Regions from separate parts of the Streptococcus canis genome, predicted to be linked through region 2. Evidence: predicted binding sites of a transcription regulator. Region 2 holds the regulator's gene; the other holds the start of a gene.
The links. Region 2 encodes HrcA, which represses chaperone genes, less so after heat shock. Its sites were predicted from a motif close to TTAGCACTCNNNNNNNNNGAGTGCTAA; they were not measured.
Positions count from the first base shown of each region.

Region 1 (4,087 bases), 250 kb from region 2:
ATGTGTAGGAGGTTATCCTTGCTCAAGGCCTTAAATTCGATAATACCATCAAAACGGTTCATGAATTCTGGGCTGAAGAAGTTGCTTAATTCACCTAGAACAGAATTTGTTCGTCCTTCTCTAGCCGCACCAAATCCGACAGAAGCTTCACTCTTGCCTGTTCCAGCATTGGAAGTCATGATAATAATGGTGTCCTTGAAGCTGACTGTTCGTCCTTGACCATCTGTTAAACGGCCATCATCAAGAACTTGCAAGAACATGTGCATGACGTCAGGATGGGCTTTTTCCACCTCATCTAAGAGAATAAGGGAATACGGATTGCGACGAACTTGTTCGGTTAACTGTCCGGCTTCTTCATAACCGACATAACCTGGAGGTGCTCCGACTAATTTGGCGACAGCGTGTTTTTCCATGTATTCGGACATGTCAAAGCGAATCATGTTGTCTGCCGAGCCAAAGAGTTCAATAGCCAGCTGTTTAGACAATTCCGTTTTACCGACCCCAGTCGGTCCAACAAAAAGGAAGGAACCGATTGGACGATTTGGCGTACCAAGTCCCACGCGGTTACGACGAATAGCCTTAGCAATTTTATCAACAGCATCGTCTTGTCCAATCACGTGTGCTTTTAGATCGTTGGCTAAATTTACAAGTTGAGACTGTTCTTTTTCTTTCAAGTCTCCAACTGGAATATTAGTTTTTTGCTCTACAATAGCTTCAATGTTTTTTTCAGTAATGATTGGAATATCTTGCTCATTGACTTTTTGAGCCTGCATTTCTTTGTATTTTGCAATTTGATCGCGGAAATAAGCGGCGCGTTCATAGTCTTCGTCTCGAGTAGCTTGGGCTTTGAGATTTTCTGCTTCAATAAGGCGTTTGTCAATCTCTTTCGGATCAACAAAGTTGAGGGTTAAATTCATTTTGGAACCAGCTTCGTCCAAGAGGTCAATAGCCTTATCTGGAAGAAAACGGTCTTGAATATAGCGGTTGGATAAATGAGCGGCAGCTTCAATAGCAGCTGGGCTATATTTGACATGATGGTAGTCTTCGTATTTGGGTTGGATACCTTTTAAAATCGTAATGGTTTCTTCTACAGAAGGTTCGTCAACTTTCACCGGCTGCATGCGTCGTTCTAAGGCGGCATCTTTTTCAATAATACGGTATTCATTTAAGGTGGTAGCACCGACGAGCTGTAATTCACCACGGGCTAAGGCTGGTTTTAAAATATTACCAGCATCCATATTGCCATCGCCAGCAGAACCGGCACCGACAATCTCATGAATTTCATCAATGAAGAGAATGACATCCTTGCGATTGCGAATTTCTTCCATTAATTTCTGCATGCGCTCTTCAAATTGACCACGGATACCTGTTCCCTGAACAAGACTAACCACATCAAGACGGATAACTTGTTTGCCCTGCAATTTATGAGGAACAGTACCATCAACAATTTTTTGAGCCAAACCTTCTACAACAGCAGTTTTACCAACTCCTGGCTCACCAATAAGCACAGGATTATTTTTGGTTCGGCGATTGAGGATTTCAATCACACGGGTGATTTCCTCATCACGGCCGATAACAGGGTCAATATCGCCATGCCTTGCAATATCGGTCACGTTAATGCCAAATTCTTCTAGTAGGCCTTTTGCTTGCTGATTTGGGGCTTGCGGCTGTGGTTGCCCTTGCCCATTATAATTGCCACCGTGACGTCCTCCTCCGTTGCCATTTTGGCCCGCTTGTGTAGGCGGTGTATTAGGAAGATTACCGAAGGCTCTAAAATTATTGAGGTCGCCGAAAAAGTCATCAAAGAAAGGATGTGAAGACCGATCTTGGGCTTTTTGTCCTCTGTTTAGGCCACCTAAAATAGGATTGGTTGGGTCTGTTTTCATGATTTGGTAACAGTTTTGACAAAGGTCAACCTGTCTTTGTTTTCCATTAACATTTGTGTAAAGATGAATGGTTGATTCGTTTAAATTACAATTTTGACAAAGCATAATATACCTCCGAGGGTTTATCTAAAAAGTCAAAGTCATTTAGTCAAAAATGGTCAAACTTTATACTCATATTATAGCACCACGGCTTGGGAAATCAAGTAAAAAGCTTATCATTTTAGCACTTTACTATGGAGAGTGATAAATTGGAGAATGCTCTGCCATTCTGCCAATAAGGTTAAGTGTCAGTGGTCACAAAAGGCGAAAAAACCGCAAAATGTTAAGAAAAATGCCACTTTTCTTGTTAGTTTCCCCTGATTTGTGTTAAAATAATAGGGATAAAAAACGAATAGGAGAAACGAAATGGAATCACATTTGGTGAGAATCATCAATCGTTTGGAATTGATGGTAACAGATGGCGGTAATCTCAAGCGAAATTTTGAACGTGATGGTGTTGTTGTTGCAGAAGTTGCCTTTTCAAATGACCCTGAAAATGGACCAGTTTTCACATTGCGTGATGTTGAAGCACGTGAGTCATATTCCTTTGATAGTATTGACTTGATTGCAATGGAAATCTACGATTTATTATATTAAGCATGACATAGTAAAGAGACTTGCCTGAGGCAGGTTTTTTTATTGTCAAAAAGTGTTGTATTAATATTCATCGAATGGTATAATTATCTTTATTATAATCAACCTAGGATTTATGAGGAGATATAGATGGATTTGTCATTCTTGCCCAAATACTGGGCCTACTTTAACTACGGTGTACTTGTCACCGTTATGATTTCTGTCAGCATTGTCTTTTTTGGCACCCTTATTGGTGTTTTGGTCACCTTGATTAAACGTAGTCAAGTGAAGCCGTTGACCTGGATCGCTAATCTTTACGTTTGGGTCTTTCGGGGAACACCTATGGTGGTTCAAATCATGATTGCCTTTGCTTGGATGCATTTTAACGATATGCCCACTATTAGTTTTGGGGTTTTGGACTTGGATTTTTCAAGACTCCTTCCTGGTATTATTATCATTTCATTGAATAGTGGCGCTTATATTTCAGAAATTGTTAGAGCAGGTATTGAGGCTGTGCCAAAAGGGCAATTAGAAGCGGCTTATTCACTAGGGATTCGTCCTCGAAATGCCATGCGTTATGTGATTTTGCCTCAGGCCTTTAAAAATATTTTGCCAGCCTTAGGAAATGAATTTATTACTATTATTAAGGATAGTGCTCTTTTACAAACCATTGGGGTGATGGAACTTTGGAATGGTGCCCAATCGGTGGTAACGGCTACTTATTCTCCCATTTCCCCCTTACTGGTGGCTGCTTTTTACTACTTAATGGTCACAACAGTGATGTCACAGTTATTGTCAGTATTAGAACGTCGCATGGCGCAAGGAGGTAATCATTAATGACTGAGGCTATTATTTCAATTAAAGACTTGCACAAGTATTATGATCACAATGAAGTGCTTAAAGGAATTGATTTAGACATCATGCCAGGAGAGGTTGTGGTGATTATCGGACCTTCTGGTTCTGGGAAATCAACCTTGCTTCGAACCATGAATCTTTTGGAAGTACCGACCAAGGGACAGATTAGTTTTGAAGGGGTTGATATTACCGATAAGAAGAATGATATTTTTAGCATGCGCGAAAAAATGGGAATGGTTTTCCAGCAGTTTAACCTCTTTTCCAATATGACTGTTTTAGAAAATATCACCTTATCGCCAATCAAAACCAAGGGAATGGCTAAAGCAGAGGCTGACAAAACAGCCTTGAACTTGTTGGACAAAGTTGGATTATCAGAAAAAGCCAAGGCTTATCCTGCTAGCCTTTCTGGTGGGCAGCAGCAGCGGATTGCCATTGCGCGTGGACTAGCTATGGATCCAGATGTTTTACTCTTTGATGAACCAACTTCAGCCCTTGATCCTGAAATGGTGGGCGAGGTCTTAGCAGTTATGCAGGATTTGGCTAAATCTGGGATGACCATGGTTATTGTGACTCATGAAATGGGCTTTGCCAAGGAAGTGGCTGACCGAGTCATCTTCATGGATGGTGGGGTTATTGTAGAAGAAGGCAACCCTAGCCAACTCTTTGACCAAACCAAAGAAGACCGGACCAAAGATTTTTTGAGCAAGGTTTTATAAGCGGCTTGATCTAGCTTG
Region 1 covers NZ_LR134293.1:1,230,937-1,235,023, forward strand. Annotated here, with positions in the region: gene EL097_RS06320 (ATP-dependent Clp protease ATP-binding subunit) at 1-1,991, opposite strand, end outside; gene EL097_RS06325 (YkuJ family protein) at 2,292-2,522, shown strand; gene EL097_RS06330 (amino acid ABC transporter permease) at 2,649-3,335, shown strand; gene EL097_RS06335 (amino acid ABC transporter ATP-binding protein) at 3,335-4,069, shown strand.
Region 1: a site for HrcA is predicted at 2,107-2,133, ahead of EL097_RS06320 (ATP-dependent Clp protease ATP-binding subunit). Genes of this name have one in related genera too.

Region 2 (4,087 bases):
GGTGTGTATTCTTTACCATTTGCAGCAACTTTTTCAGAAGTACCCATTTTTGATTTGATTGAGATAATGGTATCTGGGTTTGTGACTGCTTGACGTTTTGCAGCATCACCAACAATGATTTCACCATTTTTGAAAGAGACAACAGATGGTGTTGTACGGTTTCCTTCTGGGTTAGCAATGATTTTTGATTCAGATCCTTCAAGAACTGCGACTGCTGAGTTAGTTGTACCTAAGTCAATACCGATAATTTTACTCATGTTTATTTCCTCTTCTGAATTTTATTTTCTTTTGATTGTTCCCTTAGGAGGTTGGGACACCAGCAAACCTTCGGTTTCATGGCTAACTGTTGAGCCTAGAGTCTCAAAAGTTTCCAAGTAATAGCTCTTTTAAAGGGCTCTTACCCTTACCTCAGCGGGGACAAATCCAATAACACTCACTACGTTCGCTTCATTGCTAGCGCAGTTAAATGAACGTTTTAATATTGTCATTTCTTAGTTTACTGACATTTCGGTCAAGTGAGATAGCTCAATTGAGCAGGCGCTAAAAGCATCGTGATAAAAATAAGTCTTCCTGAGGGTAAACACACATCATTGGTTTCCTATTTTCTTTTCGCTTTTTACGCCCTTTGCATCTTAATTATAAACTACCACCATGGCTGGTCTTAGCAAGCGCTCATGGAGTTTGTAGCCTTTTTGGAAAACTTGTGCAATGCTATCTGCTGGGTGGTCATCGTCTGCTGGCAAGGTTTGAACAGCCATATGGAGATTGTGATCAAAGCTTTCTACAGCCACTTCTTCAATCCCTTCTTCTTTAAGGGCTTGAACAAGGCTCTCTTGAACCATTTCAAGGCCTTTTTTGACATCGTCTGTCAGCCCTTCAACAGCTAAAGCACGTTCTAAATTATCAAGGCTTGGGAGAATTTTTTTCGCTAAGTCTTGCGAACGGTAACGTTGCAAGTTTTGACGTTCTTCGTTGGCACGGCGTTGAATGTTTTGCATCTCAGCGTGAGCGCGGAGGTACTTGTTTTCAAAGTCTTCTGCGCGTTCATTAGCCAATTCCAAGTCTGTTTTCTCAGGAGTTTCTTCAACGACGTTATCTTTTGTCTCTTCAGTTGTCTCAACAACCTCGTCGATAGCTTCTTGCTTGACCTGTTCTTTTTTTTCTTTTTTTGACAAGGGCTATACCTCTTTCTTATATTTTCAATCAATAAGCTGCGCTAGTTAACTTCATAGTGATTACTATTCAAATAACGGTAGTAATCTCTTAATTTAACTGCCAGAATACGTCCGATAACATTCATCAAACTGACACTACGGCGATAATCCATATCAATCGGTCCGATTAGGCTAAGCAGCCCAAAACCACGATAAGGAATTAAAAATTTGTAAGTCAACAGGGTGACATTGGCCAGAGCTGCTTCTCGACTTTCTGCCACTTGAACGATCGCCATATCATCTTCTGCCATGCTCTGCCTAATTGACAGGGCCAACTGTTGCTCATGGTCAAGAAATTGATAGGTAGCTAAGCCAGCATAATCAAGAGAAGCTACCTTTCCTGAAACAAAAATCGTTTCTTGGAAAAGACCAGCAAAGATGTAAGCAAACAGATCCAAGACGTTGTCTGTCACTGTGAAATACTTTTGAACAACCTGTGGAATTTCTGTTCGTAATTTATAATGAACAGCCATCACGTCCCTACCTAATAGACGCTCATCCACAATTTCCTTGAGAACTAAAAGGTCTTTGCTAAGGAAATTTTTGGGAATGGCAAACTGAACGGTTAAGGGTTTTGATTCGTCCAAGGTAAGCACAGCTAAGGCATCATGATTGGACAATTGAACAATATCAAAGGCCGTTAATTTTTGCCTAGCAGGTTCCACATCTAAAATTACAGCCGTATAGCCCGTAATTTCTGCTAAAATTTGACTGGCCTTAGCCAGAAGATCTTCCAGTCTAAAGGCTTCAAAATCAAAGGCTTTGACCATCTGATAGACATCTTGTTCATCAATGCTATCTAAACTTAGTGAGTGTTCCACAAAATACTTAAACCCTGCAGCACTCGGCATCCGTCCGCTAGAAGTATGTGCTTTTTCAAGGAGGCCCAGTTTTTCCAGCTTAGCCATGTCATTTCTGATAGTAGCACTACTAGAATCTATAACAGACTGTAAAGCTTTTGAGCCGACTGGTTCATGGGTCTGCGTAAACAATTCCACAATAAGGTTTAAGATGTCGTTTTGACGCTCGGTAATCACAAACCAACCACTTCCTTTCACTTAGCACTCTATGTATCAGACTGCTAATTTATAATTCCATTATACTCCTTCCAACACGCATGTCAAGGGAAAAACTCAAAAAATTAGCACTCTTTTCAAAGAGTGCTAATTCTATTGATCATAGCTTGTTAAATTCTTGTCCTCAATGACTTGAATCAAACGTTTTGCGTAAGTTTTATCATCGGGGTGAAGATAGTCTTGTAAGCTTTGAGCTGGAATTTTATAGCCTTTTTCTGTTGCTAGACTTCGGTACAAGCCTTTGTCAGCGATGTTCCCTTGGCTAAGCATGCTTAGGTAATCTCTGATAGCACTTTCTCTATCTTTATAAACAGCATACCTAATTTTTCGGTTGTTTTGCTTAGGAGATTTTAATGTAATGGCTGCCTGTCCCACTGCTGCTTCTTTGTTAAAGAGATTATGATACTTAGCAGCTAGCAAGGTCTTGCCATCTTTGGTGTCTAACAGGATTTGGCCAATCAAAACAGAGGGGCTGACTCCATAATACTCTGCCAGAGGCTTCACTTCTGGACCAATGCTTTGAATCAGTTGCTCTTGGGTGTAGCCTACCTTAATCTCTTTGGTGGCGCTAGCCGTTCTTCCATTAACAAGCAGAGGGCCAATCATCAAAATCAAAAAGAAGAGTAGGAGCCCTACAAAATAGGGTAATTTCAGTCGGCTTCTCATCATTTCTCCTTCAAAGCAGTGATATATTCTTCTAGAGTAAGGTTATGCTGGGTCATATAACGGGCTGAGGCCTTCCCCACATAACGGTAATGCCAATCCTCATAACCAACCCCTGTGCTTTGTTTTTTCCCATCTGGAAACCGCAGCACAAAACCATATTCAGGTGCTATTTTTTGAACAGCCTTGGCTACTTGTGGATCGCTAGCATTTAAGCTATCTACGGTACTCATATCAATAGCTAGTCCTGTCTGGTGTTCACTGGCACCTGCTGGCTGAGAATAGGTCTGCACCAAAGCTTCCGCAGCTTCTTGTGTTAAACTAGGATCCTTGGCCATTTCTTGGCTAAGATAAGATTGATAAAGCTCCGCTTGATAGGCTACTGAGCGATAGCCTGAAATAAGGTGTTCTTGAGGGTCAATGGCTTGAGCTGCCGCTAAAAAATCAGCGGTAGCTTGTTCAATGCGTTTGTCAACAGAAATGCCATTCACGTCAACCAATTCTGGGCTCATTTCCTCAGTGATATGGTCACGATTGACCAAGACCAATTCCCAGTCTTTCGGAGACACCTTGGGGAGCCTTGTGGATGATTTCTTTTGCTTGACCACTTGCTGACTGGCTGCCTTGTGTTGGGGTGTGGTCGGTAAGACTTGCTTTTCTGGTTTAATAAAAAGGTAGATACCTCCCAAGAACAGACCAACAACGAGTAATTGGAATAAGGGTTTTAACTGATTATGTTTCATTTGACATTGCTTCTATTATTTCACGACCACGGTAACGGTAACTCATGTCTCCAATAGTTTTAATGGTAAATTCCCCATCTTCAAATTCGACAACCGTAACACTACCATTATCAATATATTGTTTTTCACGATCTGGATCGATTAGCCACATAAAAGTACCAATCGTCATGCCATGACTCACCACAAGGGCGTTGCCACCACCAGCATTTTGAATAGATAGGGCGATAGCTTCAAAACCGTCCCAAATACGTTTGCGGAGGACTTCCCATGGTTCTGCCCAGTTAGCCGTATCAACTTCTACGATGCTTTCTGCTAATTCAGAATAAGGGACATCACGCAAGTTGTCACGGTTTTCAAAGACTTTTGTTCTTGGAAGAACACCTAAGAATAA
Region 2 covers NZ_LR134293.1:982,849-986,935, reverse strand. Annotated here, with positions in the region: gene dnaK (molecular chaperone DnaK) at 1-257, opposite strand, end outside; gene grpE (nucleotide exchange factor GrpE) at 633-1,175, opposite strand; gene hrcA (heat-inducible transcriptional repressor HrcA) at 1,217-2,251, opposite strand; gene EL097_RS05115 (glucosaminidase domain-containing protein) at 2,384-2,956, opposite strand; gene EL097_RS05110 (M15 family metallopeptidase) at 2,956-3,696, opposite strand; gene EL097_RS05105 (histidine phosphatase family protein) at 3,686-4,087, opposite strand, start outside.